One region of the Paenibacillus sp. FSL R7-0340 genome, then DNA from elsewhere that is predicted to be linked to it. Evidence: riboswitches for the same ligand, from Rfam matches in the RefSeq annotation. Region 1 holds a riboswitch; each other region holds the start of a gene.
What was found. Region 1 has a riboswitch for glycine ahead of MKX59_RS06875 (alanine/glycine:cation symporter family protein). Riboswitches for the same ligand answer to the same signal wherever they lie in the genome.
Positions count from the first base shown of each region.

Region 2: it holds a riboswitch for glycine, as region 1 does, so the genes downstream of both, gcvT (glycine cleavage system aminomethyltransferase GcvT) here and MKX59_RS06875 (alanine/glycine:cation symporter family protein) in region 1, are expected to answer to the same signal.
Region 3: it holds a riboswitch for glycine, as region 1 does, so the genes downstream of both, sdaAB (L-serine ammonia-lyase, iron-sulfur-dependent subunit beta) here and MKX59_RS06875 (alanine/glycine:cation symporter family protein) in region 1, are expected to answer to the same signal.

Region 1 is NZ_JBBOBY010000001.1:1,533,339-1,538,208, reverse strand. Features, by position in the region: gene MKX59_RS06880 (iron-containing alcohol dehydrogenase) at 1-491, shown strand, start outside; gene MKX59_RS06875 (alanine/glycine:cation symporter family protein) at 549-1,967, opposite strand; glycine riboswitch at 2,127-2,221, opposite strand; glycine riboswitch at 2,240-2,316, opposite strand; gene MKX59_RS06870 (glycoside hydrolase family 1 protein) at 2,486-3,943, opposite strand; gene MKX59_RS06865 (LacI family DNA-binding transcriptional regulator) at 4,157-4,870, shown strand, end outside.
Region 2 is NZ_JBBOBY010000001.1:1,706,770-1,711,639, reverse strand. Features, by position in the region: gene MKX59_RS07670 (PTS mannitol transporter subunit IICB) at 1-1,028, opposite strand, end outside; gene gcvH (glycine cleavage system protein GcvH) at 1,406-1,804, opposite strand; glycine riboswitch at 2,199-2,297, shown strand; gene gcvT (glycine cleavage system aminomethyltransferase GcvT) at 2,475-3,575, shown strand; gene gcvPA (aminomethyl-transferring glycine dehydrogenase subunit GcvPA) at 3,704-4,870, shown strand, end outside.
Region 3 is NZ_JBBOBY010000002.1:14,625-19,494, reverse strand. Features, by position in the region: gene MKX59_RS22960 (ABC transporter ATP-binding protein) at 1-623, opposite strand, end outside; gene MKX59_RS22955 (DUF6359 domain-containing protein) at 949-2,538, opposite strand; glycine riboswitch at 2,753-2,868, shown strand; gene sdaAB (L-serine ammonia-lyase, iron-sulfur-dependent subunit beta) at 3,080-3,769, shown strand; gene sdaAA (L-serine ammonia-lyase, iron-sulfur-dependent, subunit alpha) at 3,759-4,658, shown strand; gene MKX59_RS22940 (Ig-like domain-containing protein) at 4,729-4,870, opposite strand, start outside.

The DNA of each region.
Region 1 (4,870 bases):
CACCTAAGCTGCTGGAGGATTTGCACAACTACGAGCATCGTGAAACGATTTTATATGCCGGAACGATTGCCCTTAACGGAACACTACAAATGGGCTACTTCGGGGACTGGGCTTCGCATACGATTGAACATGCATTATCCGCTGTATATGATATTCCTCATGCTGGCGGTCTGGCGATCCTGTTCCCCAACTGGATGAGACATACGGTGGATCAGGATGCTGCACGCATGAAGCGGCTGATGCTCAGCATGTTTGATTTAGATACCACTGGTAAAACGGATAAGGAAATTGCTTTGGAGGGGATTGATCGCCTGAGTGCATTCTGGACAAGTCTCGGTGCCCCTTCCACCCTGGCCGATTACAATATTAATGATGAGCAATTGGAAAAAGTCGCAAACATTGCAGCCCGTGAAATGGAATACGGAGGCTTCGGTAATTATAAAAAGCTGAACCAAGAAGATATTTCAGCTATTTTGCACGCATCGTTATAACATTCAAAAGGGAGTGTCCTCAAGCCTGTGATGACTGAGGGCACTCCCTTTTGGAATTTATGAATTAACCGTTTGTCCTTTTTCTTCTACTTGGATAGCTGCCCCTACACTGGCACCTGCAAGAATGCCCTTTTTCTTACTAGAATTCAGAGAATCCATATAGGTTCGGGTTTCTGCGACTACAATTCCTGATAAGCCGAGCAGGGCAATCAGGTTCGGGAAAGCCATCATTGCGTTAAAGATATCTGCCAGCAGCCAAATCGCATCCAGTTTAATGAACGCGCCCCCGGCAACCAGTAGGATGAACAGATAGCGGTATGGCTTAATCCACTTGACCCCAAGCAAATATTCAACACAGCGTTCCCCGTAATAGTTCCAGCCGAGCATGGTGGTGAACGCAAACATAATCAGAATGATTGTGAGCAGTTCTGCCCCCAGCGGGAATGCGCTGGAAAATGCTTGCTGAGTCATCAGGCCCGCATCGGTAGGCCCGCTCCACACACCACTAACCAGTAGCGTCAACCCGGTCATCACACAAATAACCATCGTATCAATAAACACGCCTGTCATGGAAATTAGCCCTTGCTCCGCAGGCCATTTGGTTTTGGCAGCTGCGGCTGCAATCGGTGCGCTTCCCAATCCGGCCTCATTGGCAAAAATACCTCTGGCTACCCCACTTCGCATCGCCAGCATAATCGTAGCTCCGGCAAATCCGCCCGTTGCAGATGTAGTTGAAAATGCCGAATGGAGCACCAGCGCAATTGCGGCAGGTAGTTGGTCAGCAAACCGAATCAGTACGATGAGACAGATCAGTACGTACAAGCCTGTTTTAAAAGGAACGACCTTCGTCGATACCTTGGCAATGCTTTTGAGTCCTCCAATAGTAACAAGTCCTGTAAGGATAGCAATAATCAGTGCCGTTACAATGGGCGGAACGCCAAAACTGTTTTCGGTCGAAGATACAATCGCTTTGACCTGCGGAAACGTTCCAATCCCGAACAACGCTACCAGCATGCCCGAAAAAGCAAACAGCATCGCCAGCGGTTTAAAACGGCGTCCCAGACCTTTCTCAATATAATACATCGGGCCGCCGGAAAATTGCCCATTCCGATCCTTCACCCGGTATTTTACCGCAAGTACACCTTCCGCATATTTCGTCGCCATCCCAAAAAAGGCTGCAACGACCATCCAGAACAAGGCACCCGGCCCGCCCAGCTTAATGGCTGTCGCTACGCCGACAATACTTCCTGTGCCAACTGTAGCCGCCAACGCTGTACTCAAAGCCGCAAAACTACTTACATCCCCGCTGCCTTCATTCGGGGCCTTACCGATCAGCTTGATCGCCAGGGGCAGGCGGAATACCTGCAGCATCTTCAAACGTATGGTCAGCCACAACCCCGTTCCCATGACAAGAATGATGAGAGGCGCCCCCCATATCCAACTGCTAATCGCTTCTAACACATGTACCAAATTCATTTCAACCCGCTCCTCCAGCATATTAGAAAACAAAAAAGAGTCAAATCCGCTGATTCGACTCCTGGAGAGGTTAAAGGCACGAAAAAATACAACCATCTTGCGCAGGTTTCTGCCTCTAATAGCTTATAAAAAAGCCTAGGGCATTCCCTGTCACAGGTTATTCGCGTCTCTGTCCTTTTGCCTGAGAGTTTAAGCAGATGTTCTCTGCGGTGCACCTTCGGCGCCCAATTAAGGGTCTCTCCAGAGTTCTGTCCGTTTACGGTCCCCGCTTGTTGCTGTAATCAGCCTAAGCACCTGAGAGTTTTGCCCCTTCGGTCGGAACTTTCGTTCCATCTCCCGCAAACATCAACCAGACATATGAAATTTTTATTTATTATACAGAAAACTTTCAGCTTATTACAAGTGAAAAGTTTGTGAAGCCCTCTGAAACATTATTATTATGTCTATCAAAAAAAGCGGGTACAGCAGATTGCATCCTTAGGATGTCCTCTGCTATACCCGCCCGAGAAAATTTGGAATTACAATTCTTCACCATTGGTTGCTATCACATTTTTATACCAGTTAAATGAGTCCTTTTTGGAGCGTTTGAGCGTTCCGTTACCGTCATCATCCAGATCAACGTAAATAAATCCGTAGCGCTTGGACATTTCGGAAGTAGACATGCTCACAAGGTCGATAGGACCCCAGCTGGTGTAACCAATCAGATCAACACCGTCGGCAATCGCTTCCTTCATTTGGGCAATATGCTGACGCAAGTAATCAATGCGATACGTATCATGCACAGAGCCGTCTTCTTCCACCTTATCATACGCACCCAAACCATTTTCCACGATGAACAGCGGCTTTTGGTAGCGGTCATAAAACGTGTTCAGCGTAACACGCAGGCCGATCGGATCAATTTGCCATCCCCAGTCAGAGGACTGTAAATATGGATTTTTCACGCCGCCAATCAGGTTTCCTGCTGCTTTCTCGCCTTCTGGACCTGCAGATACGGTCAAGGTCATGTAGTAGCTGAATGAGATATAATCGACCGTGTTATTTTTTAAAATTTCGGCATCGCCTGGTTCTGTGTGTATAACAACATTATTTTCTTCAAAATAACGATCCATGTAGTTGGAATATTCCCCACGGGCATGCACATCCGTAAAGAACAGGTTCATCTGATTTTCATGCTGGGCTTTCAGTATATCCTGTGGGTTACACGTATGTGGGTAGCTTTCCAAACGAGCCAGCATACAGCCGATTTGAGAGCCCGGGATGATCTCATGTCCTCGTTTTGTCGCCAGTGCACTAGCTACAAATTGATGATGCAGTGCTTGGTATATCGCTTGCTGCTTGTTTTCTACGCGGTCAATGACCACCCCGCCACCAGTAAACGGACTCATGGTCATTACATTGATTTCATTAAAAGTCAGCCAGTATTTTACTTTATCCTTATAACGCGTGAACACAGTTTCGGCATAATTTACGTAGTGCTGTATAACTTCACGACCCAGCCAGCCATTATACTTCTGAGTCAAACCCAGCGGTGTCTCATAATGTGACAATGTTACCAGCGGTTCAATACCATATTTGCGCAGCTCATCAAATACATTATCGTAGAATTGCAGTCCCGCTTCATTCGGCTCGGCATCATAGCCATTCGGGAAAATCCGCGACCAGTTGATGGACATACGAAATACCTTAAAGCCCATTTCCGCGAACAATGCAATATCTTCTTTGTAGTGGTGGAAGAAGTCCACACCTTCACGTTTTGGAAAACGGGCATTGACTTTGCCTGCCAAAATGTCTTCGAGTCGCTCGGACGAAATCTCCATAGCATGATCGTTCTTGCGCTCTGCTTTGGGTACATAGGCAACCATGTCCGCACTGGACAATCCTTTTCCATCTACGTCAAAAGCACCTTCCAATTGGTTGGCTGCGGTTGCCCCGCCCCACAAGAAGTTTTTCGGAAATCCTTTTAGCGTCTTCGTCATGGTATAAAAACCTCTTTCCGTATTTAAGATTTTTACTTTGGTCAAGTAATCCCATCAAGTGCTGCAAATGTGAATCAATACCTAACGGTAACCGTTCTTCCTTTGAAAAGGATTGACAGATGCTTTAAAATAGACGTAATGCCTTCATAAGCATCCTAATCGTTGTAACGCGTTTCATGTCAAGTATTTTTTTCTTATGTGAGGAGAAGCATCATGTCGAATCTTGATCAAATTGCAAAACTGGCGGGCTTTTCCAAAGCTACGGTATCCAGAGTATTAAATCAGTCACCCCATGTCAGTCACGAAACAAGAACTAAGATTTTAAAAATCATGCAGGAATTGGATTATGTTCCTAATCGGAATGCCATTTCTCTATCCAAGGGTCAGACGCTTCAGATCGGTATCATTACTTCAACTATTAATGAAATTGTTCTGGCTTTTCTGGACAGCTTTGTGGAAGTAGCCGGCCAGTATGAATTCCAAACCATTATTTATACTTCGGGAGAAGACAAAAAGAAAGAGCTTCAAGCCTTTGAGGATTTAAAAAGAAAAAGAGTCGATGCGCTGGTCATCATTTCCTGCGTGAATGACACTGATTTTTTGAGTACCTATTGCAAATATGGCCCGATCGTTTCGTGGCAACGAATGGAGCATACCGATATTCGCTCCGTCGCTATGGATCAGTATGAAGGATATATGTTAGCGCTAAAACATTTGATACAAAAAGGCTATACTCGTATAGCCAATGCTTTTGGTCGTCCGAGCAGCATCAATACCCATAGCAGACAACGAGCCTACGAACAGATCATGAGTGAGCACAATCTTCCAGTGTTGCAACACTGGAATCACTCTTCTATTTATAATATCCGTGATGGCGAACAGGTCGTACGGGATTTGTTACAGCGTCGGGAAGAATTCCCAGAGGCT
Region 2 (4,870 bases), 170 kb from region 1:
AGTAACACTGCGGCAACAGCAAAGGATACGACCGCAGCAGCGATCACCCCGCTCAGCATTGGCAAATATCCGCCTTTTGGCGTCATTAGAAAATAGGCGATGATGCTGCCCGGTGAAGGAGCAGCAACCAGCCCGGCACCTGTCAACATAAAACAGAAGGTTCCCACAACGCCCCCAGCTATAGCAGCAAGAATCAAAATCGGCTTCATCAAAATATAAGGGAAATAAATTTCATGAATCCCGCCGAAGAAATGAATGATGACCGCTCCAGGAGCCGATGACTTCGCAGAGCCTTTGCCGAACAGGCAGTAGGCTAGCAAAATACCGAGCCCCGGCCCAGGGTTGGATTCCAGCATAAACAGTACGGATTTTCCTGTTCTTGCAGCTTCCTCTAACGCAATCGGACTCAATACTCCGTGATTCAGCGCGTTGTTTAAAAATAATACTTTTCCGGGCTCAATAATGAGGTTGACAAGCGGCAATAGCCCTGCGTTCACGAGGAACTGTACCCCTGCCGACAACACTTGACTGATCATTTGTACAATCGGGCCAATCGCCACATGGGCAAGCAGCGCTAGAATGGCACCGATAATTCCGGCCGAAAAGTTATTGACCAGCATTTCAAAGCCTGATCTGACTTTGCCTTCAATGGCCTTGTCGAACTTCTTCAATATCCACGCAGCCAGCGGACCAGCTACCATCGCGCCCAGGAACATCGGGATATCGGCTCCCACTATGACACCCATCGTCATAATGGCACCAATCACACCTCCACGCTGTCCGTGAATCATCGTGCCCCCTGTATAACCGATCAGTAACGGCAACAAATAATTTTTCATCGGGTCAACCAATTGTGCAAAACCTTCATTCGGGAACCATCCGGTCGGAATAAAGAGTGCCGTAATCAGCCCCCACGCAATAAATGCTCCCATATTGGGCATAACCATACCGCTAAGAAAACGGCCAAAACGCTGTACGGCGACACGAGTGCCTCCTTTTGAACTTGGCTTTGCGTCCAATGTACTCATATTCAAATCCTCCTTGTAGGTAAGCATCACTACCTTTTCTTAAAATTCATACTAAATGACAGCGCTATCTTCATCAACGAAATGAAAACGTACTTTCGTCATGAACGTTGATGACAACATTTAAATTTAAATTATCCGGGAAGGTATTATACCTGCATAATTCTTCTTAATATGACCTGTAGCTATAGAAATTAGTCGAAAAACCGTGCTGGATTATGTATGATTCTTATATGGGGACAACCCTCTAAATCAGAATAAAACACGTAATTACGTTTGCAAAAAGACAAAAAAATAGCCGCTACGTCAAATCATAGCGACTATTTTATACAAAAATCGAGCAGACAAATAACCCTCTTACTCCATACTACAATGCTCCATTATTGCTCGTCGGAAATCAACTGCTCATACTGATCCGCAGACAGTAGCTTGCCCAAGGCTTCCTCCACATCTTTATCCATCTCTACTTCGATCATCCAACCTTTTTCATAGGGAGATTCATTCACTAGCTCAGGTGTACTTTCCAGCGTTTCATTCACTTTTAGTATGGTTCCCGTCACCGGAGCAAAAAGGTCGGATACTGTCTTCACCGATTCAATCGTACCGATCTCCGCTCCCTGCTCAATCGTTGCTCCCGCCTCAGGTAATTCTACAAAAACAATATCACCCAGTTGATGCTGTGCAAAGTCTGTAATACCAATTCGTACCGTTCCATTCTCTGTCCGCTGAACCCACTCATGTTCGTCTGTATACCAAAGTTGCTGCTTTACTTCACCCATTCTGTTCCCCTCACTTCCATATGAATAAAATCGCTTTTGCTCACCTGTACTAGACAGGTTAAGATTATGACAACAAGAACACTCATGTCAATAATACTAACAAAAATACTTCATATCACCTCATATAGCGTACTATATAAAAATATGATAGCTTATAACAAACGCTTACATATCCTTATTTATATATTAAATGTTTTTTCTATTGTTTTTGATGACATTTTTATTGACATTTTGAATGAATTTGCGTATTAATGGGTTATAGCAAATGCTTTGGGAAACACCCCGACAACTGCAAACGCGGATGAACGCGGAGGGAGAGACTGCCAAAAAGATTCGCATAGCTGTTGCCGCTTGTGAGACATAAGTGCACGCGAATCGGATCAGGTTGTTATCTGCAAAGCCAGGTAATATACCGTTGATCCCGAAGGTAGCGCCGAAGGAGTAAACCTGCATTGCAGGTGAATCTCTCAGGCAAAAGGACCTCTGCCGGACGCATCTCTGGAGAGCATTCGCTATTGGAGCGGATCACCCAAGGGGAAACCCGGTACATACCGGGGTAACTTTCTGGTATCAAGGACAGAGCTGAAAAAAAGAGTGTAGACTGCCGTCTATACGTTTTTTTCGGCCTGTCTTTTTTGTTTAGCCGATCACACCGGATAGGAGTGGAATAATGACTAATTTGCGAAAAACACCGCTATATTCGTCCTACGGGACGCAGTCTGGGGTTCGTTGTATTGACTTTGGCGGCTGGGAGCTCCCGGTTCAGTTTAGCGGCATTCAAAAGGAGCATGAGGCCGTCCGGCAACGTGCGGGTTTATTCGATGTATCGCATATGGGCGAATTTTTGGTTGAAGGCAAAGAGGCCGAAGCTTTTCTGCAAAGGGTGACCACGAATGATGTCAGCCAGTTGGAACCAGGTCAGGCACAATATTCACTCCTGTGTTACCCCGATGGAGGGGTAGTAGACGACCTACTTGTTTACTGCAAAGGACCGGAACGCTACATGCTCGTTGTGAACGCATCCAACATCGATAAGGATTGGGATTGGCTAATTCGCCATATGCCTGCATCCGTTCACATGGAGAATGTGTCTGATGCGATAGCATTGCTAGCGTTGCAAGGACCGGAGGCAGCACGTATTGCCGCAGCCGTGGCAGATACGGACATTACGAATCTGGCATCTTTCCGCTTCCATGAGAATGTGCCATTGTTCGGAGCAAAAGCACTGGTCTCACGAACCGGATATACGGGCGAAGACGGTTTTGAATTTTATATACCTGCTGCGGAAGCACCAGCCGTATGGGAGGGTTTGCTTCGTTCCGGTGAGTCGTATGGGCTGATTCCCGCTGGACTTGGTGCTCGGGATACACTACGCTTTGAGGCACGGTTGCCGCTATATGGTCAGGAGTTATCTGCCACGATTTCACCACTCGAAGCTGGTCTAGGTTTCTTCGTCAAGCTGAATAAAGGAGATTTTATCGGTAGAGAAGCACTGCAACGTCAGAAAGAACAAGGGATTCCTCGCAAATTGATCGGGCTGGAAATGATTGATCGCGGTATCCCACGCGCCCATTACCCGGTATTCGCAGAAGGACAACACATTGGTGAGGTCACAACGGGGACTCAGTCGCCCACCTTGAAGCGTAATCTGGGCCTCGCCTTGGTGGACAGTCGTTTTAGCGCCCTCTCCACACCGTTGGAGGTTGAGATTCGTGGCAAACGCCTGCGTGCCGAGGTGGTGGCAACACCCTTTTATAAACGCCCGCGCTGATCTTAAACTCTTTTTATTTCTATAAAGCAAATATGTCAGATATGAACTTCTGGGTTTTTCATCTCACACACTTTTTTATTAGCTAATTTACGATCTAAAATCTTGCTTTTCGAAAGGAGTCAGAACCTATGAAGCAGCATCGTTATCTCCCTATGACTGAACAGGATCAAACCGAAATGCTGCGTGTGGTGGGTGTATCATCTATTGATGATTTATTCAGTGACATTCCAGAGGCCATTCGATATCAAGGGGAACTGCCTCTCTCTTCTCGACTCGATGAGAAAGCCTTAACCCGCCACTTGGCCGAGCTGGCCGGACACAACGCCAATACAGACACACATGCCAGCTTCCTTGGCGCAGGAATTTATGATCATCATATTCCGTCCGTCATCCAGCACATCACTTCACGCTCGGAATTCTATACAGCCTACACCCCCTATCAGCCGGAAGTAAGCCAAGGCGAGCTACAAGCCATTTTCGAGTTTCAGTCGTATATTTGCGAATTGACGGGCATGGCTGTAGCTAATGCCAGCATGTACGACGGAGCGACTGCACTGGCGGAAGCGGGCTCACTGTCCGCCGCAGCTACCCGCCGTAAACAGCTTATCGTATCAAGGTCCGTCCATCCGGAGGCACGTCAGGTATTGGCAGCCTATGCACGCGGATTGGATTTGGACATCGTGGAGATCGGCTGTTCGGACGGCGTAACGGATGCTGATGCGCTAGCGGCAGCCGTATCGGAACAGACCGCGGCTGTTTTGGTCCAAAGCCCCAACTTTTTCGGAGCCGTGGAAAACCTGAAGCCGATGGCTGACCTCATCCATGCGCACAAAGGTCTTTTGGTCGTCAGTGCCAATCCACTAGCACTTGGCTTGCTGGAAACACCCGGCAAACAGGGCGCGGATATTGTGGTAGGAGACGCACAGCCACTTGGCATCTCCTCTTCTCTCGGCGGTCCGACCTGTGGATACTTTGCCGTTTCTCAGGCACATATGCGCCGTATCCCCGGCCGTATTGTGGGTCAGACCACAGACCGCAACGGTAAACGCGGCTTCGTGCTGACCTTGCAAGCGCGGGAACAGCATATCCGCCGCGAAAAGGCCACCTCTAACATTTGCTCCAACCAAGCGTTGCTAGCTTTATCTGCATCTGTATACTTGTCTGTCATGGGTAGACAGGGGATCAAGGAAGTAGCCGAGCTAAATTTGCATAAAAGCCGTTATGCTTTAGAGCAATTGCTGAGCTTGAAGGGCGTAACTGCCTCGTTTAACGCACCGACCTTTAACGAGTTTGCC
Region 3 (4,870 bases), on a different contig from region 1:
CTCCCACTCTCCTGTTGAAGCTGTTTGAGCAAGTCGAGAATTTGCGATTGGATCGTTACATCGAGCGCAGTAGTTGGTTCATCTGCGATAATAAGAGAAGGTCGGCAAGCTATGGCAATCGCGATCATCACACGCTGACGCATCCCTCCTGACAGTTCATGCGGATACTGCTCATACACACGCACAGGATTCGGTATATCTACGCTTTCCAGCAGCTCCAGCACACGTTCCCTTTTTTGCTTCGTAGATAGTGACGTATGATAATCAAGATTTTCCTCAATCTGCTTACCAATGCTCATTAACGGGTTGAGTGCTGTCAGCGGGTCCTGAAAGATCATGCCAATGCCCGCTCCGCGGATTTTATTCATTTGCCCTGAAGAAAGACGGTTCAGGTCCGTGCCTTTAAAAAGGACCTCTCCCTCTACACGCGTGCGTTCCATGTCATGCAGTTGTGCGATCGAAAGCGCCAGCGCGCTTTTGCCACAGCCGGATTCTCCGACTACAGCCAGCACTTCATTGGGGTTGACCGTCAGATCCAGATGGTCGACTGCGGGGTGATATTGATCATTGATGCGAAAAGATACGGATAATCCTTTAATTTCAAACACGGGTCCGGTATTCAATGCGCGCTTCCTCCATTCTCCATGGTCTTGTCCCGCTTATTCTCACCATGTTTGATGTTTAAAACCTCTCATGAACATTACATACCGTTTTTGTCGGAATAATTTGAATACATCCTATCACCAGTATATGGATATATCAATTAAGATTATGCTATCAACATCATTTAAAAAATCAATGATCCAGCAGTAGCGCGGTCTTTCTGGAACAAAATGTAATGAAATAACCAACCACAGGTTAATTTTCATCACAAAAAAAGTCGCCTGATCCCTCTGCAGGGATCAAACGACTAACTAATACCAGCTCACATTGAGCTTCTGGCGATAATTACGAAGCCGCTCCATAGGAGCCAGACTTGAACGTTCTAGGATCGTACCATTTGTAGCCTGCTGCTGGAGCAGACCAAGGCTCAGGCTGCGGTTCTGTGGAAGCCGCAGGCTCCTCAAATGGTAGAAGCTTCGTTGGCTGATCCAGAGTCAAACCTGCCACATCAGACAATTTCGTGTAGTCCTGCTTCCATGCAAGCCATTGAACCGTCTGCACCAGGAAGGTGGAATCATCCACTTCTTTAAAACCATCATATGTCTTCTTCGACTGTCCGTTTTCCTCACGCACATATTTCGGTGTAGCATCTTCTACAGGGGAAGAATCACCGATGAACGCTGCCTTGCCTTGACCTACCTTGGAAATAGCAGCATAAGGTCCTTCCGCACGGCCCCCGCCGTTATAAACTCCCTGGTCTACCGCATTACCCCATTTTTTCGTGCCTGAAGGGATATAAGCAATGCCTTTAGCCTTGGTAGGATCAATAATAGCCAGCGTAGATCCTGCATGCATTGCAATCGAGCGCACACCCTTGGTAATGCCGAAAGATTGATCTGCGGCTACAATGTCGGTAGCATTCACATCACCCAGCGCATTGTAACGGAAACGAACGCCAAAGTTGGCCGCCAGCCAATCGGAGCTTGTTAATCCTTGCATCGCCGGTGATGCAGCTTCTTCTGCAGTCATGCCCTTGGCCGGATTAGTATAGGCTCCACGACGGTAACCATTCATAACCTCGGAGGAATCCCAACGGTTTTTGTTACGGTCCGCATTATAATGATCGGAGATGAAGAAGACGCTCCCCCCGCTATTCACGTATTGCAGCAGTGCAGCCTGCTCGGATGCCTTAAAGGCAACATTCGCTTCACCAATAATGAACACATCATATTGGCGCAACTTATCATATGTTATAGCCTGCTCTCCATAAGTAAAAGGAATGGGACGATTCAATTGGTCTACCGTAAAGCCTACATTACGCAGTCCATTGGCAAAGTCGGAGAAGGCGCCTTCAATGACCCAATCTGCTGCACCAGCGGTCTGTGCGTGCGTATTATCGAACAGCACCTTTTTGCCTTTTCCATCCGGCAGTGTAGTACCGGGTTGACCCGGGTTGCCAGGTTCGCCTGGTTCCCCCGGCTCGCTTCCGCTCACCAGTTCAACAGCGCTTGGGCTTTTCACTCCACCAAAATTATTGTAGGCGCCGAGTGTACCCGTCACACGAATTTTGCTGCCGATCAGCTCAGGATGGCCTGATAGCCCATATTGCCCTCTGTACGCTGAAGTCAGCTGTACATCCAACAGATTAGACGTATTACGTTCATTTGCCTGATCGGCAATCAGTACGTTAAAATCATTCGCGAACGGGGAAGAAAAGTTAGCCGTTTTCGATCCGGTAGCATGTCCGACGATGTAACCTTCCACCGTCACCGTACCTCCACTGCTTTGGCGCTGAAGTGCTTCGGCTACTGTCAATGCTCCCTCCGCCTTGACCTGACCGAATGGAACAAAGATCCCAATCAGCAGTGATACGATCGCTGCTAGATGCAACATCCCTTTTAAGCGTGAACCTGTGAATCGCAAGCCTTTTACCATACGTCAATATCCCTCCTATGATTTCCATAAATATACTTGTCCTTTATCAGATTAGCCGCCAATCTTCTAATTCCTTCCTGGTTTCATCCATAATTATGTAAATTTTAATCTTTTTTATTGGAAACGCACCTGTTTATGTAAAAATTAAACCTGTGATTGACACCGAGCACGGCATACATTACGCTAAGAAAGACATGTAGAACGGTATACGCGAATGAAGATGACGGGAGAGTCTGTCCAGGGAGCCTACGCTCTGGCGGCACCGAAGGAGCAAGACGCCAGCACCCGGCTGGCGGATAATCTCTCAGGTCCATGTATCGTCATCTGACGCAACTCTGGAGAGAGCGCAAGCCACCCAAGGGGTAAGGCGGTAAGAACACCGCACGAAACTCTCAGGTAACGAGGACAGAGATAAGGGAAACTTCCTTATCCTGTCCTTTTTTGTGCTCACATTGTGCGTCAGCATTAGGAACCGTCATAACCGCGCAAAGACGCGGAAATACCATATAGTATGGTATTAGAACATACAGGGGGCCACACCATGCGTTTCAAAGATGTATTTTCTATTATCGGTCCGGCCATGACCGGACCTTCCAGTTCACACACCGCAGGCGCGGTGCGGCTCGCACGCGTTGCCCGGCACTGGCTCGGGACGCAGCCTGACCGTGCCCGCATGACGCTGTACGGCTCCTTTGCCGACACGTATAAAGGACACGGTACAGACCTGGCGCTCATCGCAGGGCTGCTTAATTACGATACGGACGATCACCGGATTCCGGATGCCGAGCAATGGGCAGAGCAAGCCGGGATGGCCGTGGAATTCGCCGTCAGCGGACTCCCCGCGCCACATCCGAACACTGTCCGTTTCGAGCTGTGGAAGGGCGAGGATCAGCGCACACTGTTGGGCTCCTCCATCGGCGGCGGCAGCATCCATGTCCAGCAGCTCAACGAATTCCGGGTCAATCTGACCGGGGAGCTGCCTACGCTGGTGCTTCTCCACTCGGATAAGCCCGGTACATTGGGCGCGATAACTTCAGCGCTGGGCGCGGCCCACATTAACATTGCCTATATGCACGTAGATCGCAAAGGCCGGGATGGTGAAGCACTCACCGCCATTGAAACGGACAGTTCTGCTCCAGCTGAACTGATTGCGGAACTGCGTTCTTTACCTCATATGTATGAAATTAAGATGATTAATTTGAAAAAAGGAGCTGAATCCGATGCGGTTTAGCCATCTGCATGAAATCAGCGCTTTATGCGCTGAAGAATCCACCACAATTGGCCGTTTGATGATTCAAGAGCAGGTACAAGAGACGAATACAACGGAGGAAGAAATCTTTCGCCAAATGTCTGATTATTATGAAGTCATGAAGGAAGCCGTTCATCGCGGTCAGACACAAGACACCGTATCCCGCAGTGGATTGACGGGCGGTGACGGCAAGCGCCTAGCCGAGTATCTGCGGTCAGGGGAAACCTGCTCCGGCGATGCCTCCGCGCTGGCCATGGCTTATGCCCTCTCTGTGTCGGAGGTAAATGCATCCATGGGTCGTATTGTCGCCACGCCTACCGCAGGCTCATGTGGGGTTATCCCTGGTGTGTTCATCAGTGCGCAGGAGCGGTTCGGCTGGGATGATGAGCATATGGTGAAAGGCCTGTTCGCCGCTGGAGCCATTGGCTACGTGATCGCCAACAACTCCTTCATTTCTGGCGCGGAGGGAGGCTGTCAGGCTGAGATTGGTTCAGCTATCGGGATGGCTGCTGGCGCTATGGTCGAGCTGCGTGGTGGTACGCCTGAACAGGCTGTTCACGCCGTGGGCCTCGCTCTTAAGAACACGCTCGGCCTGATTTGCGATCCCGTCGCCGGACTCGTGGAGATTCCGTGCATCGTGCGCAACGGGCTGGGAGCCGTGACTGCGCTTGCCGCAGCGGATATGGCTTTGGCGGGTGTGCGCAGCGCTATTCCGTCTGACGAAGTCATTGACGTGATGCTTGAAGTCGGCAGTGCGATGCCGTCGAAGCACCGCGAGACCGCCAAAGGCGGCTTGGCCCAGACGCCGACTGGCAAGCGTTTGACTGAATCACTTACACGCAACACACCGACCAAGAAGGATAAGTCATAATCTATAAGAGGTAGCCTCCTTAAAAAAAAGAGCAAGCATGTCGTCCTTGGACGTATGCTTGCTCTCTTTTTTACTGAACGGTTACCTGTATCTTCGTCATTTTACCTGCATATTTCACAGTAATTACTGCTTTGCCCTTGCCCTGTGCCTTAATGTTACCGTCTTTGACGGTCGCAACAACAATTCTGGACGAGGACCAGACAGCCGGTTTG